4 regions of the Streptomyces sp. NPDC031497 genome follow, and region 3 is predicted to be linked to each of the others. Evidence: riboswitches for the same ligand, from Rfam matches in the RefSeq annotation. Region 3 holds a riboswitch; each other region holds the start of a gene.
The links. Region 3 has a riboswitch for S-adenosylmethionine ahead of ACZ5K7_RS27290 (putative leader peptide). Riboswitches for the same ligand answer to the same signal wherever they lie in the genome.
Positions count from the first base shown of each region.

Region 1: another riboswitch for S-adenosylmethionine. It lies ahead of thrC (threonine synthase); the one in region 3 lies ahead of ACZ5K7_RS27290 (putative leader peptide).
Region 2: another riboswitch for S-adenosylmethionine. It lies ahead of ACZ5K7_RS41360 (aminotransferase class V-fold PLP-dependent enzyme); the one in region 3 lies ahead of ACZ5K7_RS27290 (putative leader peptide).
Region 4: another riboswitch for S-adenosylmethionine. It lies ahead of ACZ5K7_RS11805 (amino acid ABC transporter permease); the one in region 3 lies ahead of ACZ5K7_RS27290 (putative leader peptide).

Region 1 is NZ_JBVIKO010000004.1:410,459-417,785, forward strand. It holds gene groL (chaperonin GroEL) at 1-117, opposite strand, end outside; gene ACZ5K7_RS10500 (cold-shock protein) at 476-682, opposite strand; gene ACZ5K7_RS10505 (MoaD/ThiS family protein) at 1,143-1,418, opposite strand; gene thrC (threonine synthase) at 1,465-2,751, opposite strand; SAM riboswitch class I at 2,770-2,932, opposite strand; gene ACZ5K7_RS10515 (glucosyl-3-phosphoglycerate synthase) at 3,090-4,034, shown strand; gene ACZ5K7_RS10520 (alpha,alpha-trehalose-phosphate synthase (UDP-forming)) at 4,117-5,541, shown strand; gene otsB (trehalose-phosphatase) at 5,592-6,440, opposite strand; gene ACZ5K7_RS10530 (DUF3263 domain-containing protein) at 6,560-6,793, opposite strand; gene ACZ5K7_RS10535 (ABC transporter substrate-binding protein) at 6,811-7,327, opposite strand, start outside.
Region 2 is NZ_JBVIKO010000031.1:82,437-89,763, reverse strand. It holds gene ACZ5K7_RS41385 (NYN domain-containing protein) at 1-369, opposite strand, end outside; gene ACZ5K7_RS41380 (hypothetical protein) at 410-649, opposite strand; gene ACZ5K7_RS41375 (rhomboid family intramembrane serine protease) at 802-1,545, shown strand; gene ACZ5K7_RS41370 (Lrp/AsnC family transcriptional regulator) at 1,542-1,823, shown strand; gene ACZ5K7_RS41365 (outer membrane protein assembly factor BamB family protein) at 1,824-3,971, opposite strand; gene ACZ5K7_RS41360 (aminotransferase class V-fold PLP-dependent enzyme) at 4,037-5,413, opposite strand; SAM riboswitch class IV at 5,574-5,690, opposite strand; gene trpD (anthranilate phosphoribosyltransferase) at 5,970-7,034, opposite strand; gene qcrB (cytochrome bc1 complex cytochrome b subunit) at 7,167-7,327, opposite strand, start outside.
Region 3 is NZ_JBVIKO010000014.1:114,199-121,525, reverse strand. It holds gene ACZ5K7_RS27310 (ABC transporter substrate-binding protein) at 1-788, opposite strand, end outside; gene ACZ5K7_RS27305 (putative leader peptide) at 958-1,038, opposite strand; gene ACZ5K7_RS27300 (winged helix-turn-helix domain-containing protein) at 1,242-2,015, shown strand; gene ACZ5K7_RS27295 (MFS transporter) at 2,136-3,632, opposite strand; SAM riboswitch class IV at 4,016-4,129, shown strand; gene ACZ5K7_RS27290 (putative leader peptide) at 4,108-4,281, shown strand; gene ACZ5K7_RS27285 (ABC transporter substrate-binding protein) at 4,518-6,137, shown strand; gene ACZ5K7_RS27280 (ABC transporter permease) at 6,141-7,100, shown strand; gene ACZ5K7_RS27275 (ABC transporter permease) at 7,097-7,327, shown strand, end outside.
Region 4 is NZ_JBVIKO010000005.1:94,652-101,978, reverse strand. It holds gene ACZ5K7_RS11835 (SAM-dependent methyltransferase) at 1-77, opposite strand, end outside; gene ACZ5K7_RS11830 (hypothetical protein) at 690-1,157, opposite strand; gene ACZ5K7_RS11825 (hypothetical protein) at 1,219-2,028, opposite strand; gene ACZ5K7_RS11820 (RlpA-like double-psi beta-barrel domain-containing protein) at 2,170-2,427, opposite strand; gene ACZ5K7_RS11815 (putative leader peptide) at 2,588-2,734, shown strand; gene ACZ5K7_RS11810 (glutathione S-transferase C-terminal domain-containing protein) at 2,865-3,737, shown strand; SAM riboswitch class IV at 3,815-3,938, shown strand; gene ACZ5K7_RS11805 (amino acid ABC transporter permease) at 4,330-5,310, shown strand; gene ACZ5K7_RS11800 (amino acid ABC transporter ATP-binding protein) at 5,307-6,089, shown strand; gene ACZ5K7_RS11795 (ABC transporter substrate-binding protein) at 6,174-7,199, shown strand; gene ACZ5K7_RS11790 (GNAT family N-acetyltransferase) at 7,225-7,327, shown strand, end outside.

The sequences.
Region 1 (7,327 bases), on a different contig from region 3:
AAGGACGACGTTGCGGCCCTTGGGGCCGAGGGTGACCTTGACGGCGTCGGCGAGCTGGTTCATACCGCGCTCAAGGCCGCGCCGCGCCTCCTCGTCGAACGCGATGATCTTGGCCATGTGAAGTGGTCCCTCCAGGACTGGGGGTGAGTCTTCGGACCGCGCCCGCGCCCGCGACGGACGGCTCGCCGACCCGTGGGTTCCTTGCCCCACCCGGCCTGCGGGCCTCACCGACCCGGTCCATTTTTGTCACTCTCACCTTCAGAGTGCTAACGCCAATGATTAGCACTCGCCCATGCCGAGTGCAAGCGCCTCCGGGAGACTGGGCCGCGCGCAGGGCGGCGCACCGGGCCGCACCCGCGGGGTGCGCCGGCCCACTCGCCCCGGGCATGCCAAAGGGCTCGTAACCCATGACTCCCCATGGGATACGAGCCCTCCGACAAAGAAAGAAGAACGACGCTGTCAGTCGGCGCGTGCTTCAGCTGGTCGCGAGCCGGACCATGTCCGCCTGCGGCCCCTTCTGGCCCTGCGAGATCTCGAAATCGACCCGCTGACCTTCCTCCAGGGTGCGGTAGCCGTCCATCTGAATCGCACTGTAGTGGACGAAAACATCCGCACCACCGTCGACCGCGATGAAGCCGTACCCCTTCTCCGCGTTGAACCACTTGACGGTGCCCTGAGCCATGCCTAACTCCCCTATTACTGGCCCTTGCACAGATCCACACTTCGCGGATCCGGGTCAGACCTCACCCCCCACAGGTTTGGGGGCGTGCGCCGGAACGCGTCGACCGCGGCTGAATGTATCTGTCCAACTGCCGTCTGCAACAGGTCAATCGGACGAGAATTCTGGACGGGAAGGGTCCGGAATGTAGCAAGAATTCGGCCGAATTCAGGGCAAGTCGGGCCCCATAAAAGCCACAAAAGCCGCATATAACCCGCGCACTTTGGCTACTTCTTATCGGGTCAGCGGTATCGAATACGGGGCTCCCGACCTGGAGATCGGAACCGCGTTCCCCAACTGTACCGCGCTCAACCACACAGAATTGCCCCCTCCGCTTCTCTCGCGGAGGGGGCAATCGGGTGAACAGTCGGTGATCGGCGTTACCGAAGGTAATGTTCGGTCATTCGATCAGCCTGTCAGCAGGTCAACCGCCGGCGACGGCCGGGATGATGGAGACGCCGGCACCGTCCGGGGTGGCCGTCTCCAGGCCCTGCTCGAACCGCACATCGTCATCATTGACGTACACATTCACAAACCGGCGCAGCTTGCCCTCGTCGTCGAGAACGCGGGCGGCGATCCCGGTGTGCTTCTTCTCCAGATCGGAGATGACTTCGCCGAGGGTGCCTCCTTCGGCACTGACTTCGGCCTGACCACCGGTGTAGGTACGCAGGATGGTGGGGATGCGAACGGTGACGCTCACGTGTGAACCTCCGATCGGGACAACGCCCTGGTTTTTTACGGCTGGCTCAGGCGAGCCCGGCCTCGCGGAAAGACTCGAGATTCGGGCGAATAGTCGCCGTGAGCCCGGTCCCCGCCACGGCGTCCAGTGTCTTCAGTCCGTCACCCGTGTTGAGTACAACGACCGACTTCGCCGGATCGATCAGCCCATTCTCGATGAGCTTCCTGGTGACTCCGACCGTCACCCCGCCGGCGGTCTCCGCGAAGATTCCCTCGGTCCGCGCGAGCAGCTTGATCGCGTCGACGACCTGCTCGTCGGTCACGTCCTCCACCGCACCGCCGGTACGGCGCGCGATGTCCAGGACGTACGGCCCGTCGGCCGGGTTGCCGATGGCGAGGGACTTGGCGATGGTGTTCGGCTTCTGCGGCCGCACCACGTCGTGGCCCGCCTTGTAGGCCACCGACACCGGCGAGCACCCCTCGGCCTGCGCGCCGAAGATCTTGTACGGCCTGTCCTCGACGAGCCCGAGCTTGATCAGCTCCTGCAGCCCCTTGTCGATCTTCGTGAGCTGCGAGCCGGAGGCGATCGGGACGACCAGCTGGTCGGGGATCCGCCAGCCGAGCTGCTCGCAGATCTCGTACGCCAGGGTCTTGGAGCCCTCCGCGTAGTACGGCCGCAGGTTGACGTTGACGAAGCCCCAGCCCTCACCGGCCGAGTCACCGATCAGCTCGGAGCAGAAACGGTTCACGTCGTCGTAGTTGCCCTCGATGCCGACGAGCTCGCCGCCGTAGATCGCGGCCATGACGATCTTGCCCTGCTCCAGGTCGTGCGGGATGAACACGCAGGAGCGGAAGCCGGCCCGGGCGGCGGCGGCACCGACCGCGCCGGCCAGGTTGCCGGTGGAGGAGCAGGAGAGCGTGGTGTAGCCGAAGGCGCGCGCGGCCTCGACGGCCTGGGCGACGACCCGGTCCTTGAAGGAGTGCGTCGGGTTGCCGGAGTCGTCCTTGACGTACAGGCCGCCGGTGACGCCCAGCTCCTTCGCCAGGTTGTCGGCCTGGACGAGCTTGGTCCAGCCCGGGTTGATGTTCGGCTTGGTCGCCACGTCCGCGGGGACGGGCAGCAGCGGCGCGTAGCGCCAGATGTTCGCGGGACCCGCTTCGATCCGCTTCCGCAGCTCCTCGGTGTCGTAGGCCGAGAAGTCGTACGCGATTTCGAGCGGGCCGAAACACTCCTCGCAGGCGAACACCGGGCCGAGCGGCACGCGGTGGCCGCACTCGCGGCAGCTCAGGGCGGTGGCGGGACCAAGGTCGACGGTCGTGGAGTCGGTGGTGGTCGCAGCAGTCTGCACAGCCATGTGAGGCGAGGCCCTTTCTCCTCATCTTCCTCACGACGCATCTCGCCGTGAGACGGATTTGGCACCTTCCCTAGTCGGGAGCCTCGCGAGTGATCGACATTGATCAGCGATCCACGAGTAACCGACTGGAGGGTTGCCGGGGCTTCATCGGGCCGTATCCCTCTGCCCCTCTGGATGAGCGGTATGCAGTTGTCAACGCTCGGTGACCTCAGGACATGCGATGGTCATCGGCGTTGTTCAAGACTGTAACCGAAGGCCAGGACAGTTGAGATAGTCGTCCGAACCGCGAGATGGATCACACCTCGCAGTGTGACCGTGACAGTGAGGAGCCGCTGACTGTGCTGGAAGAAGTCGAGCGCTGGCTGGCCACCCGCTCCTGGTCCATGAACGACCGCCCGCTGCACCGGATACTCGCCGCCAAGCAGCGCACCGGTCAGTCCGTCTCCGTCGTGCTGCCCGCGCTCAACGAGGAGGAGACGGTCGGCGACATAGTCGCGATCATCCGTCACGACCTCATGCGGCAGGTGCCGCTCGTCGACGAGATCGTGGTCGTCGACTCCGGTTCCACCGACCGTACGGCGGCGGTGGCCGCGGCGGCCGGCGCCCGGGTCGTCCACCGCGACACGATCCTGCCGCGCATCCCCGCCGTCCCCGGCAAGGGCGAGGTCCTCTGGCGCTCCCTCCTGGTCACCACCGGCGACATCGTCTGCTTCATCGACGCCGACCTGCGTGACTTCTCCTCCGACTTCGTCACCGGGATCGTCGGCCCGCTGCTGACCGACCCGGACGTGGACCTGGTCAAGGCGATGTACGACCGCCCGCTCGCCGGCTCGGCCGGACAGGGCGGCCGGGTCACCGAACTGATGGCCCGCCCGCTGCTGAACATGCACTGGCCGCAGCTGGCCGGGTTCGTCCAGCCGCTCGGCGGCGAGTACGCGGCCCGCCGCTCGCTCCTCGAACAGCTCCCCTTCCCGGTCGGCTACGGCGTGGAGCTGGGCATGCTGGTCGACGCCCTGCACCTGGTGGGGCTCAACGCGTTGGCGCAGGTCGACGTGGGGGTCCGCAAACACCGCCACCAGGACGGCCAGGCCCTCGGCCGGATGTCCGCCGCGATCTACCGCACCGCCCAGCTGCGGCTGGCCCGCGGGCATCTGATCCGGCCCGCCCTGACCCAGTTCGAACGGGGCGAGGACGGCTTCGAGCCGCGCACCTACTCCGTGGACACCGAGGAACGACCGCCGATGGCGGAGATCGCCGAGTACGCCGAGCGCCGGGTGGCGTGACTTCTACGTACGGCCGTATACGGCGGCGCGTCGGGCACGGCCGTACGTTTGAGCGTTTCCGGGCCGGGCTAGGTTGTGGCGTATGGCTTTCACCGGCGGTGCTGAGGTGCTGGTCGCGTCCAACCGCGGCCCGGTTTCGTATGAAGTGGGCGAAGGCGGTGCGCTGCACGCCAAGCGGGGTGGCGGCGGGCTGGTCTCGGGGCTGTCGGCGATCGGGCCGGACGCGAACGCGGTGTGGGTGTGCGCGGCGCTGAGCGACGGAGACCGGGAGGCGGTACGGCGGGCCGAGGGCGGCCGGCTGCCGGCCGGGGACACCGGCGGGCAGCAGGTCCGGATGCTCGACATCGACCCGGACGTGTTCTCCGACGCGTACAACGGCATCGCGAACTCGGTGCTCTGGTTCGTCCACCACATGCTCTACCAGACCCCGCTGGAGCCGGTCTTCGACGCGGAGTTCCGGCGGCGGTGGGCGTCGTACCAGGCCTACAACCAGGCGTTCGCCGAGGCGCTGGCGCAGGAGGCGGGCGAGGGTGCGGTGGTCGTCATCCAGGACTACCACCTGGCGCTGGCCCCGCGGATGCTGCGGCGGCTGCGGCCGGATCTCCGTATCGGCCATTTCTCCCACACCCCGTGGGCCCCGCCGGACTACTTCCGGCTGCTCCCCGACGACATCGCGGCGGAGCTGCTCGGCGGGATCCTGGGCGCCGATCACGCGGCGTTCCTGACCCGGCGGTGGGCGGACGCGTTCGTGGCCTGCTGTCACGCGGTGCTGGGCCCGGGGATCCCGGCGGCCGGGGATACCCGGATCGGGGTGCACGGGCTGGGGGCCGACGCGGAGTTCCTGCGGAAGCGGTCGCACGAGCCGGACGTGGACGAGCGGATGCGGGCGCTGCGGGAGGAGATCGGCGAGGGCCGCAGGACGATCGTCCGGGTGGACCGGACCGAGCTGTCGAAGAACATCGTGCGGGGGCTGCTGGCGTACCGGCAGCTGCTCGACGACCACCCCGAGTGGCGGGAGCGGGTGGTGCACGTCGCGTTCGCGTATCCGTCGCGGCAGGACCTCGCGGTGTACCGCGACTACACGGCCGAGGTGCAGCGGGTCGCGGACGAGATCAACTCGGCGTACGGGACGGCAGGTTGGACGCCGGTGGTGCTGCATGTGAAGGACGACTTCGCCCGCTCGCTGGCGGCCTACCGGCTGGCCGACGTGGCCTTGGTGAACCCGATCCGGGACGGCATGAACCTGGTCGCCAAGGAGATGCCGGTGGTGTCGGACGAGGGGTGCGTGCTGGTGCTCTCGCGGGAGGCGGGGGCGTACGAGGAGCTGGGCGAGGACGCGATCGTTGTGAACCCGTACGACATCGGGGGGACGGCCGAGGCTTTGCAGCAGGCGTTGGCCATGGGGGTGGAGGAGCGGGCGGAGCGGACGAAGCGGCTCGCTGCGGCGGCTACGGCGTTGCCGCCGGCGGCCTGGTTTCTTGAGCAGTTGGGGGCACTGCGGGAATGAGGGGCACGCGCGGGCCCGGTGGGGGCTTGCCGCGCAGTTCCCCGCACCCCTTACGGGGCGCTTTGCTCAGCTACGCCTTTCAGGAGCCGTACTACTCCCTCCGGGCCGTCCACCACCAGGTCGGCCCGCTCCGCGAGCTCGGTGACCTCCTCGCTGCCGCTGCATACCAGGAGGCCCGGGACGCCTTCCGCCCGTAGTTTCTCCACGGCTGCGAAGGCCGGGATGTCGCCCAGGTCGTCGCCTGCGTAGAGGACCGTGCCCGCGCCGATCTCCCTCGCGTACTCGCGCAGTGCCACTCCCTTGTCCATGCCCGGGGGACGCAGTTCCAGGACCAGGCGGCCCGGTTCGACGATCAGGGCGTGGCGGGTGGCCAGGTCGGTCAGGGGGGCGCGGAGGGACTCGAAGGTGGCCTGGGGGTCGTCGGCCCGGCGGGTGTGGACGGCCACGGCACGGCCCTTGTCCTCGATCCAGGTGCCGTGCGCCCCCGCGCCGTCGATGACGGCCGGGAGTTCGGCGCGGACGGCGGCGATGCCGGGGTGCGGCGGGGGCGCGGTGATCTCGCCTGTCGCCGCGTCCCAGCGCTCGGCGCCGTAGTGGCCGAGGACGACGAGGTGGTCCAGGCCGGGGACACCGGCGAAGCCGCCGTAGCGGACGGCGATCTCGGCGGGGCGGCCGGTGATGACGGCGACGGCGGCCACCTTCGGCGCGAGGGCGGCCAGGGCCGGTACGGCGTCCGGGTGAGCCCGCGCCTGCTCCGGGTCGGCGACGATCGGCGCGAGGGTCCCGTCGAAGTCGAGGCCGATCAGCGCGGAGCGTGGCCGCGAGAGAAGAGCGGCGAGGCCGTCGCGACCGGCGGGGGTGCGAGGGGTCGGAAGGGGTTCCGTGGAGTGGGTGCCCATATGGCCGACAGTATCCGAGCGCCCCTTGAGGGGCGCGGGGCTGTATCCATATGCGGCTCCACCGCGTGGGCGCGCCCAGCCCCCACCGGCCCGCAGATCCCAGCGGCCCACAGCCCCCGTCAGCGGTCCCCCCGCCGCGCGTCCCGCACCCTCCGCAGCCTGTTCACCGTCACCGGGTCGTGGGCCAGCGCCCGCTCGTCGTCGAGGAGGGCGTTGAGGAGCTGGTAGTAGCGGACCGGCGCCAGGTCCAGTTCCTCGCGGATCGCCCGTTCCTTCGCGCCGGGGCTCGGGAAGCCCCGGCGTTCCAGGGCGAGGATCGTCTGCTCGCGTGCGCCCAGTTCTTGCCGGTCCATGCCGAGAACCGTAACGCTCAGCCCGTCGTCGTACGGCTGTCCGCCGCCGCGGCCTCGGACTGGATCCGGGTGAGCACCGCGGTCGGGTCGCCCGTCGACGTGACCACGGTCCCTATCTGCTTCTTGACGTCGGCGCTGATCGCGGCCCAGGAGGTCTTGCCGGCCGGGTAGAGCTCGGAGGTCGGCAGCTGTTCCAGGAAGGGGAGGAGCTGCTTGTCCTGGGCCGTCGGGGAGTCGGTCATCGTCTGGGACGCGGACGTGGTGACCGGCAGCAGACCGTACTCGCGGGAGAAGTCGAGGACGTTCTTCTCGTTGTAGACGTAGTCGAGGAAGTCGCCGACCTGCTCCGCGTGGCCGTTCTGCCTGAACGCCACCATCCAGTCGGTGACGCCCATGGAGGCGGTGGTGGCGGTCTGGCCTGCGCGGGCCGGCATCGGGACCGTGCCGAACTTCACGCCCTTCTTCTCGGCCTGCTTGATGAGCGTGGGGTGGCCGTTGAGCATGCCGACCTGGCCGTCGGCGAACGCGGCGAAC
Region 2 (7,327 bases), on a different contig from region 3:
CCAGCCCGTGGGGCGCAGTACGTAGGCCGCGGCCGCCACATCGAGCGGATCCGCGGCCGGGGGCGGTGAGCCGGAGTCGAGGGCGCCGGCCAGTTCCGGCTGGGCCTCTCTGAGCTTCTCCCCGATCCGCTGCCGGAAGAGGGTGTCCGTCTCCAGCGCCGTCGCCATGGCGTTCCCGGCGAACTTGGCCCGCCGATTAGGGGCGAAACGGGCGTACTGCCGCAGTTGGGCGGGGAGTTCGGCGACGGTCAGCCCGCCGAAGCCGTCCGACACGATCTGTACGACACGCCGTCGCACGCCGTCGGGCAGCGGACGGTCAAGCACCTCGGCGGTGCCGTCGCCCGGCCCCCCGCCTGTGGTCTCCACCATCCGTCACACCCCATCACCTGTGCGCGGCCGCCTCCCGGTCTCAGGAGTCGGCGCCCGGCCTGTCCACGAGTTCCACCTGGTCCACCGCGTTGCACCAGCGGCAGCGCACCGACTCGATGGTCTCACTGACCACCTCGCGCTCCTCGACCTTGGGCTCACCGGCCAGGTCGAGATGCACGTACTCCACGACCTTCGACGAGCGGGTCACGTCGAAGCGCGTGAGGTTGCCGCAGAGGGTGCAGCGCCACCGCGTCGTGGCGGTCGGCAGGGGAACCGTCATCGTGGCTGTTCGCTTCCTTCTAGTGTCCGTGATGCGCCGTCCCGACGCGTGTGGCTCGTTACCCTACGGCCTGGCGCGTACTCGACGCCGCCCTGTCCGCGGCGGCGAGGCGATCTGCACCGGTGCATCCCGTTACGCCATGCTCTATGTCCATGATCGGCAACTGGAACACGACGGCCGTCCGGACTCTTCGGGGCCTGCGGAACACGTCGGCGCCCATGACGTACACCCTGATCGCCGTGTGCTGCCTGATCTTCGTGCTCGGCCCGGCCTCAGGCTTCACCCCGTCCTACGGCACCGGGGACGCCCTGGCGGCCGCCCAGCGCGCGTACTTCCGGCGCTGGGGAGTGGTTCCCGCCGACCTGTTCGACGGTCCGGCGCGGGAGGCGCTCACCCCGGCCACGGCGCTGTTCATCCACGGCAGCTGGGTGCACCTGCTCGGCAACATGCTCTTCCTCTTCGTCTTCGGGGCGATGACCGAGGAGCGGATGGGCCGCGTGGAGTTCACCCTCTTCTACCTCGGCTGCGGCTACCTCGCACTGCTCGGCTACGCGGCCGCCAACGCCACGTCCCAGCAGTCGCTGGTGGGGGCGTCCGGGGCGATCTCGGCGGTCCTCGGAGCGTTCCTGTACCTGTTCCCCAGCGCCCGCGTGACCAGTCTTCTGCCGTTCCTCTTCTTCCTTCCGCTCCGGTTCCCGGCCTGGGTGGTGCTCCCGTTCTGGGCGGCCCTGCAGTGGCTCGCCCTGGACCAGGCCCCCTCCGGGCCCGGCGTGGCCTACCTCGCCCACCTGGTCGGCTTCGGACTCGGCCTCGGCTACGCGTGGGTGCGGTACGGCCGTGGGACTAAAGTGAAGGCCGCCCCAGCTCCGGCTCCCGAGGGAGAGAACCAGCCGTGATCACCGCGATCGTCCTCATCAAGACCAGCGTGGACCGGATCCCCGAGATCGCGGAACAGATCGCCGCGCTGGACAGCGTCAGCGAGGTCTTCTCCGTCACCGGTACGTACGACCTGATCGCCATGGTCCGGGTGCGTGAGCACGAGGATCTGGCCGAGGTGATCCCGGGGCGGATCAGCAAGATCCAGGGCGTGGAGGGCACGGACACGCACGTCGCGTTCCGCACGTACTCCCAGCACGACCTGGAGGCGGCGTTCGCGATCGGCCTGGACAGCTAGTCAGGCCTTGAGGGCGAGGACGGTGATGCCGTCGGCGGTCGCGACGTAGATCCGGCCGTCGCGGGCGACCGGGCTCTGGGTCCCGGTCGACGCCCCGCCCTCGACGCGTTTGCGCCAGGTGCGCTTGCCCCGGCGGTTCACACCGAAGAGCGTCGAGCCCTGGCGTACGTAGAGGGTGTCGCCCGCGACCGTGGGATCGCTGTACTGGGTGCCCTCGCCGGTGAGCGTGAGGTCCCACGCCTTCGATCCGTCGGCGGGGTCCAGGGCGAGCACTTCGTAGTTGCTCGCGGTGACCGCCAGGCCGCCGAACGCCACGCTCGTGAAGTAGCGGCCGCCGCGCGGCAGCTCGGTGCCGGACTTGTGCCAGAGCGCCTTGCCCGTCCGGCTGATGCCGTGCAGCATCTGCTCACCGCCCGACCCGACCACCAGGACGTCCCCGATCAGCGCCGGGCGGCCGGTGTCACTGCCGGCCGCCGTCGCCCAGAGCCGCTTCCCGCTCTTCGCGTCCAGGGCCCGCACCTGGTCCCCGAACGTGCCGACGTAGACGACGCCCTCCGCGACCATGGGCTCGCTGGTGGGCGCCGGCCCGGTCGGCGTGCTCCAGGCCACACTGCCGTCGGGGGCGTACGCGCGCACCCCGCCCGCGTCCGTGGGGCCGTAGGACACCAGGACCAGGTCGCCCGCGGCCACCGGGACCTGGCTGTTCCCGGCGACCGCTTTGGTCCAGCGCACCCGGCCGCGCCGGTCGAGCGCGCAGAGCTTCGTGGAGCCCTCCCCGTTGTCGTACAGCAGGCAGTACACGCCGTCGGCGGTGGCGAGCGGGGGCATGACCGGGCCGCCCAGCGCGGTGCTCCAGACGGGACGGCCGTTCGGCGCCACCGCGTGCAGCGAGCCGTCCGCCCCGCCGACGTACACCGAATTCCCGTCGGCCGACACCGCCGCACACGGGCCGCGCTGCCCGCCGAGCCCCTCGACCGGGTACTGCCACCCCACCTGGGCCGCCGACGACGAGCCCGTACCGGTCCGCCCCTCCCGCGCCGCCGGACCCGTGCCCGCCGAGGAGTCCCGCAGCCACAGCCACCCGCCGACGCCCCCGCCCGCCACGACCGCCGCACCGCCCGTCAGGGCCGCCAGCAGCCGCCGCCGGGAGGCCGGGGCGGCAGCCGGGGAGGCCGCGGGCAGGTCCGTGACTGTCGTGGGCGCCACGTACTCGACGCGGCTGTCCCGCTCCCCCGACCCGTGTTCCGGCACCCAGCGCTCATCGCTGTCCACGGTCGCCGATTCCGCCGTGGCGCGGCCGGCGTACCACCCCGCCCCAAGGCCCGCGCGGAGGGAACGCGCGGTGTGTCCCACCGCCGCCACCACGTCCGCGGGCGTCGGCCGCGCGCCGGGGTCGTCGCGCAGACAGGACTCCACGAGCTCCAGATGGTTTTTCGGTACGGCGGACAGGTCGACGTCCCCGGTCAGGATCCGCAGCAGGACGACCGAGTCCTGCCCCTCGCCGAAGGGTTCCCGTCCGCCCGCCGCGTACGCGAGGACCGCGCCCAGCGAGAAGACGTCACTGGCCGGTCCCACGTGGGCGCCGTTGCGGATCTGCTCGGGCGAGACATAGCCGACCGACCCGACGATCACCCCGGTCCGGGTCAGTGCCGTCCCTTCCAGGGCCCGGACGATCCCGAAGTCGATGACCCGGGGGCCGTCCGGCGCCAGCAGGATGTTGGAGGGCTTGAGGTCACGGTGCACCAGCCCCTTGGCGTGGATCGCGGCCAGCGCCTCGCCCAGCGCGGCCGCCAGCAGCCGTACCGCGTCGCCGGTCAGGGGGCCGCCTTCGAAGATCGCGTCCCGCAGGTTCGGCCCGTCCACGTACTCGGTGGCCATCCACGGCCGTACGGCCTCGGTGTCCGCGTCCACGACGCGGGCGGTGTAGGTCCCCGCGCCGCCGACGGTCTGCGCGGCCCGCACCTCGTGCCGGAAACGGGCCCGGAAGGTGCGGTCCTCCGCGTGTTCGGCGCGCACCACCTTCACGGCGAGCCGGAGACCACCGCGCGCCTCGGCGAGATACACCTCGCCCATACCGCCGGATCCGAGTCTGCCCCGGACCTCGTAGGGACCGATGGTCCGAGGATCCGTCTCGCGCAGCTCCTGCACCCCGTGCTCCCCCTGCCCTCCGTACAGCTGAGGGAAGCGTATACGCGCGGCTGGACGTCAGTCCGTCAGACGGCCGGTACGCAACGGCCGTCCTCCGTACGGTAGTTCCATTTCGCGCCATCCCGGACGAGCTCCTTGACGGCATTCACGAACCGCTCCACGTGCTCGTCCGGCGTCCCCGCGCCGAAGCTCACCCGGATCGCGTTCAGGGACTTCTCGCCCGGTGCCGCCTCCGGCGCCCCGCACTCGCCCTGGGTCTGCGGGTCGGAGCCCAGCAGGGTCCTGACCAGCGGGTGGGCGCAGAAGAGGCCGTCGCGGACGCCGATGCCGTACTCGGCGGAGAGGGCCGCGGCGAAGTGGGAGCTGTTCCAGCCGTCCACCACGAAGCTGATCACTCCGACGCGGGGGGCGTCGTCGCCGAAGAGGGAGAGGACACGGACCTCGGGAACCTCGGCCAGCCCCGCCCGCACCTTCTCGATCAGGTGCCGCTCGCGGGCGACCAGCGTGTCGAAGCCCGCCTCGGTCAGCGCCTTGCAGGCGGCGGCGATCGAGTAGGCGCCGATCACGTTCGGGGAGCCCGCCTCGTGGCGCGCGGCGCTCTCGTGCCACTCCACGGCCACTCCCCCGTCCTCACGCCGGGTGACCTTGCGGCTGGCGCCGCCGCCCGCGAGGTACGGCTCGGCCGCCCGGAGCCAGTCGGCGCGGCCGGCCAGGACGCCGGAGCCGAAGGGGGCGTACAGCTTGTGGCCGGAGAAGGCGACCCAGTCGACGTCCAGCTCGCGGACGCTCACCGGGTGGTGCGGGGCCAGCTGGGCCGCGTCCAGGACGATCCGGGCGCCGTGCGCGTGCGCGGCCGCGGCCAGCTCGCGGACCGGCCACAGCTCGCCGGTGACGTTCGAGGCGCCGGTGACACAGACCAGGGCCGGGCCGTAGCCCCCTTCAATGGACACGGTGCGGTCGGCGAGGGCCTGCTCCAGGGTCTCGACGGCCTGGCGCGGGGTGCGCGGGGCGTCGAGGTAGGTGACCCGGGCGTCCTGCCAGGGCAGCAGGGAGGCGTGGTGCTCGGTCTCGAAGACGAAGACCTGGCAGTCGGCGGGGAGCGCGCGGGCCAGGAGGTTCAGGGAGTCCGTGGTCGAGCGGGTGAAGACCAGCTGGTCGTCGGGGCGGCAGTCGAGGAACTCGGCGACGGTCTTCCGGGCGTTCTCGAAGAGGTCGGTCGACAGCTGGGAGAGGTAGCCGGCACCGCGGTGGACGCTGCCGTAGTAGGGCGCGTAGGCCGCCACGTCGTCCCAGACCCGCTGGAGCGCCGGGGCGCTGGCCGCGTAGTCGAGGGCGGCGTAGGTGACCTCGCCGCCGGTGACGAGCGGGACGGTGACATCCTGCCCTAGAACGGGCAGCGGGGCACAAACCGACTGGGCGGAGACAGCGGTGGAGACAGACATGGCGAACTCCTGTGAGGGGTAAGCGAAATCGCCGGGCCGGACGGTACGTCGACGGCACGGGAAAGGTGAAAGGGGTATGCGGAGGCGGGGCTCGACGCCCTATCGCATTCGCTTGCTCACAGAAGACTCCCTCGACGACCAGGACCCCTGGCGTGCGAGGGGTCCGCGCTTGCCGTAGACCTCTCTGCCTACGACCTGGTCTTCACCCGGGGCACCCCGCCACGGACGGAGGGTTGCCGGACAGTCGGCCGGGGCCTCATGACTGTCACTCATGACCTGAGAAGAAACGTAAGTGAAGTGATCGGCGACGCGCAACTCCTGTCCGGATGACGGGACACCGCCAGGGTCCGAAGCCGCTTCCGCACCGCCGGAAGACCGAATGCGGTCGCTCGCCGTTGCGGCGGAAAGGCGGAAAGGCGGAAAGGCGGAAGTACCCCGCTCACCTTCTTTTCCGCCGCAACGGCGATCAGCCACGACGGCGCAGCTGGGGGTCCCCCCACGCCCTTAAGGCAGTGGGGAGGTGCCGTACCGCGCCTCAGCGCGCCGACCGCGGCCCCTACCTGTTCGTCGCCGCCGCCCAGCGCTCCAGCACCCGCTTGGCCGCGCCCGAGTCGATCGACTCCGCCGCCTTGTCCATGCCGGCGCGGATCTGCTCGGCCAGCGTTCCGGTGCCCGGGTCCAGGGCCACCAGCGCCGCCGCCGAGTTCAGCAGGACCGCGTCGCGGACCGGGCCCGTCTCGCCGTCCAGGAGCCGACGGGCGACCTCCGCGTTGTACGACGGGTCGCCGCCGCGCAGCGCCTCTACCGGGACCAGCTCGATGCCGACGTCCCGCGGGTCGAAGGTCTCCTCGGTGATCTTGCCGTCGCGGACGATCCAGACGTGGGACGTGGCGGTGGTCGTCAGCTCGTCGAGGCCGTCGTCGCCGCGGAAGACCAGGGAGGAGTTGCCGCGTTCCGCGAAGACGCCCGCGACGACCGGCGCCATGCGCGGGTCCGCGACGCCGACCGCCTGGGCCCGCACCTGCGCGGGGTTGGTCAGCGGGCCGAGGATGTTGAACACCGTGCGGATACCCAGCTGGCCGCGGGCCGCGCCCGCATGGCGCAGCGCCGGGTGGAACTTGACGGCGAAGCAGAAGGTGATGCCGGCCTCCTCGGCGACCTCGGCGACCCGCCGCGGGGTCAGATCGAGGTTGACGCCGAGCTTCTCCAGCACGTCCGAGGCGCCGGACGCGGAGGACGCCGCCCGGTTGCCGTGCTTGACGACCTTCGCCCCGGTGCCGGCCACCACCAGCGCCGACATCGTCGAGATGTTCACCGTCTTGGCGCCGTCACCGCCGGTGCCGACGATGTCCACCGTGCGGCCCGGTACCTCGATGACGTTGGCGTGCGCGTACATCGTGCGGACCAGGCCGTTGATCTCGTCGACCGTCTCGCCCTTCGCCCGCAGGGCGACGACGAAACCGGCGATCTGGGCGTCGGTGGCCTGCCCGCGCATGATCTGGTCCATCGCCCAGGCCGTCGCGTCAGCGCTCTGGTCCTGGCCGTACAGCAGCGCGTTCAGCACCTCGGGCCAGGAACGGCCCGCCGCGATGTCGCCTCCAGCGGGGGTCACAGCGCTCATGAGGCCGCTCCTGATGGTCGTACCGGCGAAAAACAGTGTCAGGCCCACCCTATCCAGCTCCGGGCACGGCGAAGGGCCCCCGTCCGTACACCGGACGGGGGCCCTTCGGCCGTGGCGTGGCGACGCGGTCGATCAGTGGTGGCCGTGGCCGCTCGTGATCTCCTTGTACTCCTCGACGGTGGGCTTCGGGATCTGGTTGTCCTCGCCGTAGTAGGCGCTGCTCAGCTTGGCGCGGAGCTTCTCGGACCCCTTGATCTTGCGCTCGACACCGTTCTCGTCCACCGCCGCGCCGA
Region 3 (7,327 bases):
GCGTAGAACTTGACGTCCACGCCGTCGAGGTAGGGCTTGGGGCTGTCCCAGTACTTCGGGTTCCGGACGAGGGTGGCGCCCGTCGACACGTCGTACGACGTGAGGGTGAAGGGGCCCGTGCCGATGCCTTGCTCGGTGAAGTCCCCGCTGTAGTCCTGTTTCAGGATCACCGCGTTGTAGTTGCCTGCCGAGACCAGGTACGGGAAGTCGGAGAAGGGCCGTTCGAGGGTGAAGACCACGGCCGAATCGCCGCGGGTGGTCACGCCGCCCGGTTTGAGGACGGTGTCGAAGGCGGACAGGGCCGCCGACTTGCTCTTCGGGTCGAGGAGCCGGTCGAAGGACGCCTTCACGGTGGCGGCGTCGAGCTGTGTGCCGTCGGAGAAGGTGACGTCCTCGCGCAGAGTGAAGGTCCACTTGCGGCCGGTCGCGTCCGAGGTCCACCTGGTGGCCAGCCGGGGCACCAGCTTGAAGTCCTTGTCGAGCCAGATCAGGTATTCGGCAACCAGCTGGAAAAGGGCGATCGCGGTGCCGTCGTACGCCGTGACCGGGTCGAGGGCGGTGGGCGGCGGCGGGGCGCCCACGCGCAAGGTGCCACCGCGCTTGGCCGGGCCGGTGGCCGTAGCCGCCGTACCGGCCGCCGCGTCGTCCTCGGCGCTCGGCGCGCAGGCCGCGAGCAGGGCGGCCAGGGCGCCGCCGCCGGTCAGGGCGAGGAAGCCGCGGCGGGTGCGGACGGCGGGCAGGACGTCCTGCCAGTGCTGGGGCAGCGGGTCGGCATCGGATGCAGGCATGGGTTCTCCAGGGAATGACCGGCGGCACGGGACAACCTGGGGGAGCTGTACGCGGGCGTGTGCGGTGCAGGCAGAAAGGCGAAAGGTGAAAGGTGAAGAGAGGTGCAAGGGAAGAGGCGTGGGGCCGAGGGCCGTCAGAAGGCCGGCGCGGTGCGCTCGGTCGGATACCTCAGCGCTGCGGACAGGCGCACGCGCCGACGCGCAGCAGATCCACGTGGATCCTCCGGGTCAGCGGCGTGTTCGCGGTCACCCCTCATTGATAACAGCGCAGTTCGGCGGCAGACAATGCGGGATCTGTTTCAGAATCGAGAAACTCCGCCGCAAAACTGCGCCCGTACACTTCCGGCATGACCGACTCCCGCCGCGCGCTTCCGCGCCCCGCCGACGGCTGTCGCCGCCACGGTTCCGACGACCACCGGCCGTCTCCGAGGCACGACACGGGAGTTGCTCGCGATGCAGTCACCGGCGCACATCCGGCCCGCAGGGCTTTCGGGCGGCGCGCCTGACACCGGTCACCCGTCGATCGACGAGCTGCTGGTCCGCGCCCGTACCCGTCTGACGCGGCTGGCCCCGGCGGCCGCCGCCCGTGAACTCGCCGACGGCGCGCTGCTGGTGGACGTCCGCGCGGACATGGTGCGGCGCGCCGAGGGCGAGATCCCCGGTTCCCTGGTCATGGACCGGAACGTGCTGGAGTGGCGGCTGGACCCCTGCAGCGCCTGGCGCATCGAGGAGGCCGTCGACCACTCCCTGCGCGCGATCATCATGTGCTCGCAGGGTTACATGTCGAGCATGGCCGCCGCCGGGTTGCACGACCTCGGGCTGGTGCGGGCCACCGACATCGTCGGCGGCTACGAGGCCTGGCGTACCGCGGGCCTGCCGGTGGTGCCCGGCGGCACGCTGCCCGGGTCCTACGTGGCGGCCGCCCCGTCTCCGATCAGCCTGGACCCGGGCGGGCAGCGCATGCTGGTGGACGGTGCTCCCGTCGCTCTGACCCCGTTGGAGTTCCGGCTGCTGACCGCTCTGCTGCGCGGCAACGGCCGGGTCATCACCCGGGAGGACCTGCGCTCGGGGCTGGGCGAATGGGCGGGCAGCCGCAGCCGCTCAGTCGACCTGCACATCCACCGCATCCGCCGCAAACTGGGCCCACGTGCCGCGGCTCTGCTGACGACGGAACGAGGCGTCGGCTTCCGCCTACGCGCGACACCGGCACCGGCCGAGAGCGGCTGACGGGGCCGTGTCTCCTGCGTTCGCTCAGTCGGCCTGTGTGGCGGTGAGCGGGGGCAGGTCCGGGTGCTCACGCAGGGTCCCCCGGTATTCGGTGCGGTTCCGGGCAGTCCGGTGTGACGGTCAGTCATGGGGCCCTGCTCCGCTGGACGGTTCGCGTGACGGCTGGTGATCGGTGGAGGGCGAGCGACCGGTCGGCGCCGCCGCGGACGCCGATGCGGACCGGGAGACGGGCGGGGCGGGCGGTACTGGTGGCGTGACCGGCACGGCCGACACGACCGGCACGGGCGACACGGGCGACACGGCCGACACGGGCGGCGCAGGTGACACGGCCGACACGGCCGACACGGCCGACGCAGCTGACGCGGTCGGCTGGGCCGACCCGGGCAGGGCTGGTGTCGAGGGTGCCCTGCGCGACAGCCACAGCGCCACGCCGAGTGCGGCCAGCACTGCGGTGGCCGCGCCCATGCCCAGCCCCGAGCGCACCCCCGCGTGCTGGGAGGTCCAGCCGATGACGGGGGCGCCGACCGGGCTGCCGCCCATGGAGATCACCGTGTAGACCGCCATCACCCGGCCCCGCATGGCGTCGCTCACCTCCGACTGGACGAAGGCGCTCACCGCCGTGTTCAACGTCATCAACGTGAAGCCGGCGGGCAGCAGCAGGGCGAGGAAGGCGGGGTACGTGGGCATGACCGCCGCCAGTGCCTCGAAACCGCCGAACAGCAGGGCGCCGACGACGACCGTCCGTACCCGGGGCGAGACCCCGCGCGTGGCGGCGACCGTCCCGGCGACGGTGCCGACGGCCAGCGCGGTGTTCATGAGGCCGAGTCCCCGGGATCCGACGTCGAAGACGCGCCCGGCGAACAGGGTCAGCGTGGTGGGGAAGTTGACCGCGAAGGTGGCGACCAGACCGAAGATGGTGAACACGCCCACGAGTTCGGGCCGGGCCGCCACATAGCGCAGCCCCTCCGCGCCCGCCCCCGTCCACGGCGGCCGGGAGCCGGCGCGCCTCTCCCGCTCCCGTGGCCGGATCGACAGCAGACCCGCGAGGACGACGGTGAAGGACACGGCGTTGAGGGCGAAGACCCACCCGGTTCCGATCGCCCCGATCAGCACACCGGCGATCGCCGGACCGATCAGGCGGGCGGCGTTCAGGGACAGGATGTTCAGGCCCGCCGCCTTCGGGATCAGGGCCCGGCCGACCAGTTCGGTGACGAAGGACAGGCGTGCGGGGTTCTCCACCGTGAACACGCTGCCGAGCGCGAAGGACAGGACGTACAGCAGCCACAGCGCGGCATGGCCGGAGAACACGATGACCGTCAGGAGCAGGGCCTGGACCGCGTACAGCGTCTGGGTCCACAGCAGCAGGGTCCGGCGGTCGTACCGGTCGGCGACGACCCCGCCCCACAGGCCGAACAGCAGCACGGGCGCGAACTGGAGCCCGGCGACCCAGCCGAGCGCGGTTCCGCTGTGGGTGAGCGTCAGGACGAACCAGTCCAGCGCGACACCCTGCATGGCGCTGCCGATGTTGGACACCAGGCCCGTGCTCCAGTAGATCCGGTAGTCACGGACCCGTAGCGCGGCGAACACCCCTGTCGGAGCGATGCTGTTGACGGCCATGCCTCTCTTTCCGATTCCGACGGTTTGCGGCGGGGCGGTCGGGGGGCGCGCGACGAACGCGCCGGTGAAAGGGGCCGCGCGGCGTGTTCACGCGCTTCGAGGAGAAGGAGCCGAGCTGCACTGAGCTGAGCTGAGCTGAAGTGAGCCGAGGAGAGCGGGTGGTCAGCGACAGGTCTGGTCGAACTGGTCGGCGCGACGGCCCGCCCAGCACGAGTCGAGCAGCACGGTGCGTGCCTGACCTGCGGTCTCCATGGCCGGATCAAAGCACAGGGCACAAGGTGCGTCCACCATGCGTCCCGCAACGTGAGACGTCGCGTCTCCTCGAACAGGGTGTCCGGTTGCGGCATTGACGTACGACAAAACCGATCCGTACGATCGCCAACGGCATTGAGTGTCAGCGTCAAGCCCTGGCTCGCTGACCGGCAACCCTCCCACGCGGTGGGGTGCTCCAGGTGAAAGCCCGGCGGGATCACCGATGACTCCCGCAAGCGCGTGGCCCCGTCACCGGGGCCGGAGACGAGGAGGGACCGGCATGCGACACAGCGATCACCCGGCTGCCTCCCCCGCCGACGCCACGGCGTACTCCCGGCTCTCACGTCGGCGCCACATCGACCTGAAGCGCTCGACCAGCTGCCTCTGTCGGCTCTGACCGGCACGCCTGCCGTCGGCTGACCTCCGTCACCGGCCACGGCCCCTTCGCGCCGCCCTTCCCCTCGCCACCGGTCCCCGGTGTCGTCCGCCTGCCCTCCGTTCGTCCTCCGTCTGCACAGCGCTTCCCCCGGCCGGCACCGATCCGGCCGGGGCCGCACGCCCCTGCACGGCCGTGCCTCGCGCCCCGAAGCCCGGCACCCCGTGCCGGGTGACACGAGTAGGAGAAAGCCCTCCGTGACTGCACTCCCGGATTTCAGACCTTCCCGATGGGCGCCCCTGGCCGCGCTCCTGACCACCAGCGTCCTGCTGACCGCGTGCGGTTCGGGCGACCACGGCTCCGGCGGCGGAAGCGGCCCGGCGAAGTCCGGCGGCACCCTGACCTTCGCGGTGGGATCCGACGCCGGCTGCGTGGATCCGCAGCAGGTCGCGAGCAACGACACCATCTACTCGGTGCGCCAGATCGTGGACTCCCTGACCGACCAGGACCCGAAGACCGGCAAGATCGTGCCGTGGCTCGCCAAGAGCTGGGACATCAGCCCCGACGCGACGACGTTCACGTTCCATCTCCGGTCGGGGGTCACCTTCAGCGACGGGTCGAAGCTGACCGCGCAGGTGGTCAAGGACAACTTCGACGCGGTACCGGACCTCGGTGCGCTGGGCACCCTCGCCGAGGGCTATCTGAGCGGCGTCAAGAGCACCACCGTGGTGGACCCGCTCACCGTCAAAGTGGCCTTCAAGCAGCCCAACGCCCAGTTCCTGCAGGCGACTTCGACCCACTCGCTGGGCATCGAGTCGTCGGCGAGCGTCAAGAAGACCCCGCAGCAGAAGTGCAGTGACGGCGTGGTCGGCTCCGGGCCGTTCGTGCTGAAGCAGTACGTGCAGAACCAGTCGGTCACCCTGGACAGGCGGGCCGGGTACGACTGGGGTTCCTCGCTGTGGTCGAAGAAGGGCGAGGCCCACCTGGACAAGCTGGTGTTCAAGGTCGTGCCCGAGGCAGGGGTGCGGGCCGGCAGTCTCCAGTCCGGGCAGGTGGACGTGATCAGCAGCGTCGGCAAGGCCAACGAGGCGGCGCTCAAGGGCGGCCAGGTCGCCCTCCGGAGCCGGGCCAACCCCGGTGTGGTGTTCGGTCTGGGGCTCAACAACTCGCGGCCCCTGCTGAAGGACACGAAGGTCCGTCAGGCGATCTCGGCCGCCGTCGACCGCAAGCAGATCGCCGACACCGTCTTCCCGACCGGCACTCAGCCCGCGACCAGCATCCTGGCGCACACCACGCCCGACTACACGGACCTCTCCTCGGACCTGGTCTTCGACGCGGCCAAGGCCAAGTCCCTGCTGGACGAGGCGGGTTGGAAGGCCGGTAGCGACGGCATCCGCACCAAGGACGGCAAGAAGCTGACCCTGACCATCAGCTGGTTCCCCAACTCCGCCACCAATCAGCCCGCGCTGGAGCTGGTCCAGCAGCAGCTCAAGGCCGTCGGGATCGACGTGGTGCTCAAGCAGCTTCCGGTCACCCAGTTCGCCACCACGCTCCAGTCCGGTGACTTCGACGTGGTGTGGGCGAACACGACCCGCGCGGACCCGGACATCCTGCGCAGCTCCTTCTCCACCCAGCTGGCCAACTTCTACCACCTGCCCGCCAGTTCGCTGGACACGGCACTGTCCGCACAGGCCGCGACCACGGACACCGCGAAGCGCGGGCAGCTGGTCGCTCAGGCCCAGCAGCTGATCGTGCGGAACGCGTACGACGTGCCGGTGGTGGAGCTCCAGACCCAGCTGGGCGTCTCGGACAAGGTGCACGACCTGACCTTCGACTCCGGCAGCCGCGTCCAGCTGCACGACACCTGGGTCGGGTAGCGGATGCGCCGCTATGTGATCAAACGGCTGGCGCAGGCGGTCGGGGTGCTGTGGGCGGCCTACACGGTGTCGTTCCTGGTGCTGGACTTCCTGCCCGGTGACCCGGTCTCCGCGATGGCCGGGGCCGGGATGGACTCGGGTCAGACGGATCCGGCCCAACTCGCCGAGCTGCGGCACGAGTACGGCTTCGACAAGCCGGTGCTGGTGCAGTACGCGGAGTATCTGGGCCGGGCGGTGCGCGGGGACTTCGGCGACGCGGTCTCCACCGGCCGCCCGGTGACCTCCACCCTGGCCGACGCGCTGCCTCAGACGCTCCAGCTGACCGGTGCCGCGCTGCTGCTGGCGGTGGTGCTCGGCGGCGGCCTCGCGGTGGTGGCCACGTACACCTCGCAGCGGTGGCTGCGGCAGCTGCTGCTCTCGCTGCCCCCGCTGGGGGTGTCGGTCCCGACGTTCTGGGTGGGTCTGCTGCTGGTCGAGCTGTTCTCGTTCCGGCTGCACTGGTTCCCGGCGTTCGGCAACGACGGGCTGCGCGGCCTGGTGCTGCCGGCCCTGACGCTGGCGATCCCGACCGGTGCGCAGGTCGCCCAGGTACTGGCCAAGAGCCTGCTGACCGCGTTGGACCAGGCCTATGTGGAGACGGCGCGGGCCAAGGGCGCCGGCCGGTGGCGGGTGCATCTGCGGCACGCGCTGCGCAACGCCTCGCTGCCGGCGCTGACGGTCGTGGGTCTGCTGGTCGGGCAGCTGATCGCCGGTTCGGTGGTGGTCGAGACGGTGTTCTCCCGCGATGGTCTGGGCCGGGTGACCGCTGCGGCGGTCACCACCCAGGACATCCCGCTGGTCCAGGGGGTGGTGGTGTTCGGTGCGCTGATCTTCGTGGCGACGAACCTGCTCGTCGACCTCGTCTATCCGCTGCTGGACCCGCGGATCGTGGTGGCCTCGGACAGAAAGGCGAGCTTCGCATGAGTCAGAGCCTTGTCGACGACCAGGCCGAGGCCGCCCTCGGCCTCGCCCGGCCGGTCGAGACGGGACCTCCGGCGGAACCCGGGCGGCCCGCCGACATCCGCCGGGTGCTCCGGTTCCTGCTGCGCCGCCCCGGTCTGCTGGTGTCCGCCGTGGTCCTCGTGCTGGTGGTGCTGGCCGCCTTCTGGCCCGATCTGTTCACCTCGCAGGACCCGCTGAAGGGGGTGCCG
Region 4 (7,327 bases), on a different contig from region 3:
TTCCACACGCGAGCGTTGTGCGCCGTCCCAGTATCGAGTCGCTGCACTGCGGCGTCGGCGCTCTGGTTATCGCTCACGTCTTCCTCTCCTCGCACGCCCAAGGACCGCATGAAATAGGGCACTTGCGGTCACGGCTGCGTCATGGCACATCGGTGGGCGCCATTCTGCCGCACGCCGCCATCGTCGCGTCCCGGAACAGGTGGGCCGGAGGAGACCCGGGTCTACGGCGCTCTGCTTGCGGCTGTCGCCACTTGGGTCGGTCTGCCCCTGCCGGACGATGAGATCCACCAGGCGTCCTCGTGATCCGCTCCCGGCCGGCCAGCTGATGCGGAACTCGGCTCACCCTGGGGAAGGTCGTGCACCCTTCCGGGGGAGCGGGCCCGCGAGCCAGTAGTCAACGGCGACCTGGGTACCGAAGGTTGAGCCGCCGGCGAACCCTCGTGGAGTGGCCGGACTGGCTGGCCTAGGCCACCTCGTCGCCACCTGCACAGTCGCCTGAATGCTGTGTATTGCCTCCAGCCACGGGCCCAGGATCTCACTGTCTTGCGTCCTTGACCTCGTCGTCTGTCCAGTGCGCCGAGGCTTCGTGCCCTTCTTGTGATGGGCGGGACGGCTGTGACAGCGGCTAACAAAATGGGCGCCTGGGCCTGCGCTTACAGGTAATCCGGGTCGCCGTCGGCGAAACCGTGTCAGGGAGCTCTCCAACAGCTCCAGAAACTGCCGTAGGTCATCGGGACCTTGTCGAGCTCCGGTTCGTCCAGCGACGCCGTCCGCGTGCGGTAAATCGCCCCATCAGGCCCTGCGACATAGGTCAGGCCGCCGCCGTTCGAGCCGACGACCAGGCCATGGGCCTTTTGATCTGTGCCGACGTCGACAACGCCGTACTCCTGGGGTCGCAGCAGGACGCCACTGGCCGGATCGAGGAAGTAGCCGTTGCCGACGTCCGCCCAGGTGACATCGCCGATGCTGTCGTGGCTGGAGCTCTCGTTACGGGAGCAGCAAGTGTATTTGGGCCGCTCAGACTGCAAAGGCGCAACGTCGAACAGCAGTACGCGGTCGATCGTCGCACGTCTGATGATGCGCAAGTTCTGCGCCTGCAGGTCGGCCGGTCGCACACCTGCAGCGGGCCGTTGGACGAACTCCTCGTCGAATGGCACCGCGACAACGGCGAACCGGGCACCACCCAGAGCAACCCCGAGGACCCGATGCCGCGCTGAACTAGTCGAACTGGCTCGGCAGCGGTGCCGGGGTCTTGCCGGACAGGACGTCCTTGAGGCGCTGGGCGCCGGTCTGCACGGCCAGTGCGGTGCTGTCGTGGTCGACACCGGACAGGCCGCCGTTGGTGACCGCCGCCCCGGATGCGCCGATGCGCAGCACCGCCACGTCCGTGGTGTAGGTGGCGGACTGGCCCTGGACGTTGCCCTGGACGGTCACCGTCAGGGCCGCGCGCGCGTCGCCCGACTTCGGCACCTTCGCCGAGACGACCTGCACGGTCCGCTTGCCACCGTCCTTGCCGGTGGCCGTGAACTGGTCGCACTTGTCCGGCAGGGTCTTCAGCCAGGCCAGCGTGGCGTCCAGGTTCGCCGAGCCGTAGTCGCCGACCTGGTACAGCATCCGGGAGTCCTCGGAGGTGAACCCGCGCAGCCCGGAGGCGCCGGAGGCGCGGCCGAGGAGGCTGTCGGAGTAGAGGCCGTCCAGGAGGCGCTGGCAGTCGGCGGCGGCGGACTTGGCGGTGAGGAAGTCGGCCACGTCGACCTTGCCGACCAGCATCGAGTTGCGCCAGGTCGCCGCGTCTTTGGCCAGCTGCCAGTTGTCCTCGATGTCGGCCGGTGTGATCAGCGCGGCCTGCGCGCCCGCCCTGGTGAGGGCGCGGGTCGCCGACGGAGACGCGGGGGAGCGCTCGCCGGCCGGCGAGACGGCCACGGCCTTGAGGCTACCGCTCCCGTCCGTGCAGGCCGCCGTGGCGAGCAGGATCCCCGCCGCCAGGGCCGAGGCGAGAACACGCACGGGTCGGGACGGACGGATCATCGCGACTGCCTCCTCGGGAACGCGGTCCGTCACTCCGCGGGGCGGCGGTGCTGCGGCACTCCGCGGGCGACGGCGGTACGTCCCTCCACGCCACCATCCGGCACGGCCGACGACCACCCGCGCGTGCCATCCGGGTGAGCGTCACGACCCGGGAGCCGTGATCCGCACCTTCCGGCTGCCGCAGCGCGGGCACACCGCGTCGGCGAGCGGCGACCGCACGGCCCGGCCGGCCTCGTCGACGTACTCCAGGGTGCTCTGCAGGTCCGGGTCGGCGATCGGGTCGGTGAAGAACACCGCCTGGAAGGCCGCCTCCCAGGCCTTGCCGCACCGCCCGCAGCTGAACGCGAAGGTCTCGGGCACGGCACCGGGCACGGGCCCGGGACCCGGGGGCTCGCTCATCGCATCCGGCTCCTGTCACTCGGCCCGCGTCTCCAGCGGACCGCGGCTCCCGCCCGGCGGCAACCCGGGGCCGGGTGTCCCAGGCGTGGACGCCCCCTTGACGGCACGCGGAGGCCGATCGACACTCCAGGTGGGAATCCTAGTGAAAAGGTAGGGAAAGATGGGTCGGCTGCGCACGGTCACCGGCAGACAGCGCCGAGGGAACCGTACGCCCGGCCCCGTCCCGCTGCTCACCTCCCGCCTGCACATCGACCTGCAGCGTGTGTGCAGCGCCATCAGCCGCAGCGCCATCAGCCGCACCGGCTGAGCCCCCGCTCCCGGCCGTACCAGCCGCACCGGCCGGGTGCCCGCCGTCGGCCGCACCCGCCGAACGCCCACCCGCCGACGAACGCTTCCGCCGCGCGTACGTCCGCGCGTCCGCACCCCCGGGGAGACGCATGTCCATCACTCCGCTCGCCGCCCTCCCGTCCGTCCGGACCACCCCCGCCTTCCGAGGGCGCATCGGCCGGGACGCGCGCAGCGGCCACTACGCCGTGCCGCGCCGCTACCGGCTCCACCTCGCCACCGCCTGTCCCGACGGCCTCCGCATCGCCGTCGGCCACAGCCTGCTGGCCCTCGACGACTGTTGTCCGGTCACCTATCTGCCCGCCGTCCCGGACTGTCCGGACGGCAGCCACACGGCGCTGCGCCCGCTGTACGAGGCGAGCGCCCACCACTACTCGGGACCGGCCCTCGCACCCGTGCTCAGCGACGACTGGTCCGGCCGCATCGTCTCCACCCACAGCCGGGACATCCTGCGCGACCTGGACCGCCACTTCGGCGACGGCGCCACCCGGCTGTACCCGTGCGGTGCCGAGGCCGAGATCGAGGCCGTCGAGCGGCTGTGCGCCGAGGGCATCGAGCAGGCCGCGCAGCGCGCCGGGCGCGTGGGCGGCGACCCGGAGGCGCTGGAGGTGCTGCTCGCCGCCCTGGACGAGCTGGAGTGCCGGCTGACCGGGGCGGAGTTCCTTGTCGGCGGGCAACTCACGGCGGCGGACGTCGAGTTGTGGGTGGCCCTGGTGCAACTCGACACCGTGCACCGCAACCACCTGGACGCCTCCGCCGTGCACCGCATCGCCGGCCATCCGGTGCTGTGGGCCTACGCCCGCCGGCTGGCCGCGCACCCGGCCTTCGGCGCCCACCTCGACCTCGACGGCATCGCCCGTCGCCACCACGGCCGTTGCCAGGGCCTGGAAGCCGCCGGTGCGGCCGTCCAGATCCTGGACTGGGCGGGCCACGCGGCGGACGCTCCCGGCGTTCCGCGCAGGTGAGAGCGGCCCGAACCGTTTCGCCAGTCGGACAGGCGTTGACATTCGTTCGGGCAACTGCGTTACTTACGGACCAGAACGGTCAAGAGCGTCAGCGTCAAGCCCTGGCTTGCTGACCGGCAACCCTCGCATCGCGGTGGGGTGCCCCAGGTGACGACCGGACCGATGACGTTTCGGCAAGCGACGATTCGGTAAGCGCGAGGCCCCCCGAGGGCCAGCACGACAGTGACAGGTGACGGACATGTACGCAGCCTCCAGGACGGCCGAGCGCCGCACCTCGGGCTGCGTACGCCCGTATCCGAGCCCGCTCGTCGCCGACCGTGCCGTCGATCTGCTCCGTGTCAACAGCGCCCTGTGTAGCGCGTGTACCGCACCGGGCTGTGCCCGCTGTCGGGTCTGACCAGGCTTTTCCGCCGGCTTCCCGCAGCTTCGCGCCTCAGCGTCCCCGTCGAAACACCGGTCGCCCGGTGTGCCGCCGTCCGCCCAGCCCCCCTGCCCCGCGCGCCCCCGTGCACCGTGCCGCCCGCCCGCATGCGGCCCGGTCGTACGGTCCCGGCCGTGGGGCCCGGGGTGTCCGACTCCGCCGGAGCCCGCCATGACCGAACCCCCAGGCACCGTGTCCCTCGCCGAGGCACCGCCACCAACTGACGATACGTCAAAACCCGTCAAAACCCAGCGGGTTCAGCCGTTGCGCCGCCCCGGCCGGTGGATCGCCACCGCCGTCGTCCTGGTGGTCGTCGCGCAGTTCGCACACGGACTGGCCACCAACCCCTTCTACCAGTGGGACCGGTTCCGCTACTGGTTCCTGCGGCCCACGATCCTCGACGGGCTCGTCATCACCCTCGAAGTCGCCGCGCTCAGCGCCGTGCTGGGCCTCCTCGGCGGCGTCGTACTGGCCGTCGCCCGGCTCTCCGGCAGCCCCGTGCTGCGCGCCGTCAGCTGGACCTACACCTGGCTGTTCCGCTCGATCCCGCTGATCGTCCTGCTGATCTTCCTCTACAACTTCTCGGCCCTGTACCAGACGTTGAGCCTGGGTGTGCCCTTCGGCCCGTCCTTCGTCAGCTTCGACGAGTCGAAACTCGCCACCGACATGGTGGTCGCCGTGGTCGGCCTCAGCCTCAACGAGGCGGCCTACGCGGCCGAGGTGGTGCGCGGCGGCATCCTCTCCGTCGACCAGGGCCAGCACGAGGCGGCCGCCGCACTCGGCCTGCCCAAGAGCTACCAGTTCACCCGGATCGTCTTCCCGCAGGCCCTGCGCTCCATCGTGCCGAACTACGTCAACCAGCTCATCGGGCTGATCAAGGGCACGTCCCTGGTGTTCTACGTCTCGCTGCTCGACCTCTTCGGCTCGGTGCAGTCCATGGGCAGCACCTACCCCGGCGACATCGTGCCGCTGCTGCTCGTGGCCACCGTCTGGTACCTGATCCTGACCAGCGCCGTCTCCGTCGTCCAGTTCTACGTCGAGCGGTACTTCGCCCGCGGCGCCACCCGCACGCTGCCGCCGACCCCCCTCCAGAAACTCCGCACCGGCCTCGGCGACCTGCGGGAACGGATACGCCGGGAGGCCGCCGCATGACCACCGCACCGGACCTCGCGCCCGCCGCCCTGGAGATCCACGACGTCCACAAGTCGTACGGCGCCCATCGCGTCCTCGACGGGGTCGACCTGACCGTCCGCCCCGGCGAGGTCACCGTCATCCTCGGCCCGTCCGGCTCCGGCAAGTCCACCCTGCTGAGGGTGATCAACCACCTGGAGAAGCCCGAGACCGGCTACGTCAGCGTCGGCGGCGAACTGGTCGGCGTGAAGCGCCACGGGGACCGGCTCAAGGAGCTGAGCGAACGCGCCATCCTGGCCCAGCGCAGCCGGATCGGCTTCGTCTTCCAGAACTTCAACCTGTTCCCGCACCTGACGGTCCTCGACAACGTCGCGGCCGCCCCCGTCGCCACCGGAAAGCTGACCAGGCCCGAGGCCCAGCAGCTGGCCAAGGAACTCCTCGAACGGGTCGGCCTCGGCGAGCGCGTCGGCGCCTACCCGCGGCAGCTGTCGGGCGGCCAGCAACAGCGCGTGGCCATCGCCCGCGCCCTGGCCCTGCGGCCCGGCATCATCCTCTTCGACGAACCGACCTCCGCGCTCGACCCCGAGCTGGTCGGCGAGGTCCTCGCCGTCATCAAGGACCTGGCCTCCGGCGGCACCACCCTCGTGATCGTCACCCACGAGATCGGCTTCGCCCGCGAGGTCGCCGACCGGATCGTCTTCATCGACGCCGGAAGGATCGTCGAACAGGGCCCGCCCGCCGAGATCCTCGACAACCCGCGGCACGAACGGACCCGGGACTTCCTCCGCAAGGTCCTCTGAACCACACCCCTTTCACTGGAACCACCCCCTCTTTCCCTTGAACCACCCCCCCTTTCACTTGTCACTGAGACACGAAGGACAGCCATGCCCACGCTCCTCTCCCGACGCAGCCTGATCCGCGGCCTCACCACGGCGACCGCCGTAGCGACCCTCGCCACCGGGCTCGCCGCCTGCGGGGGCGACAGCGACGCCGCGACCACGACCGACAGCGCCAAGAGCGGCGAGGTCGTCATCGGACAGGTCTCCAACGGCGCCGCCCAGCAGACCACCGTCAAGGTCTCCGAGGTCAAGTCCATCAGCGCCGAACTGCCCGCCTCCGTCCGCAAGAGCGGCAAGCTCGTCATCGGCGAGGGTGTCCTGCCCGCCGGATTCCCGCCGCTCGCCTACGTGGGCAGCGACCAGAAGACCCTCACCGGTTCCGAACCCGACCTCGCCCGGCTGGTCGCCGCGGTCTTCGGCCTCACGCCCGAGCTGAAGAGCTTCACCTGGGAGAACATGTTCGTCGGCATCGACAGCGGCAAGGTCGACGTGGCCCTCTCCAACATCACCGACACCGAGGAGCGCAAGAAGAAGTACGAGTTCGCGTCCTACCGGCAGGACAACCTCGCCTTCACGGTCCCGAAGAAGAGCACCTGGAACTTCGACGACAACTACGAGAACCTCGCCGGCAAGACCGTCTCCGTCAGCGCCGGCACCAACCAGGAGAAGATCCTCCTGGAGTGGAAGGCCAAGCTGGCCAAGGAGGGCAAGAAGGTCACGGTCAAGTACTACCAGGACAGCAACAGCGTCTACCTGGCCCTCAACAGCGGCAAGATCGACGCCTACCTCGGCCCCAACCCCGGCATCGCGTACCACAACAGGCAGACCGCGAACACACCCAACGCCACCCGCACCGCGGGTACCTACTCCGGCGCGGGCGCCAGCCTCCAGGGTCTGATCGCGGCCACCGCGAAGAAGGACAGCGGCCTTGCCAAGCCGCTCGCCGACGCCATCAACTACCTGATCAAGAACGGTCAGTACGCCAAGTGGCTGGCCGCCTACAACCTCTCCAACGAGGCCGTCGCCAAGTCCGAGGTCAACCCGCCCGGACTGCCGCTGGACAACTCCTGACCCATCGTCAGGGAAGAACGCCACCATGACCGTTGAAGCATCCCTCGGCGTCCTGGACAACGCCGTCTGGTCCGCGCTCGCCGGTCCGCACGCGCACCTCGCCGAGCGCTTCGGCCGGGCCGCCCGCT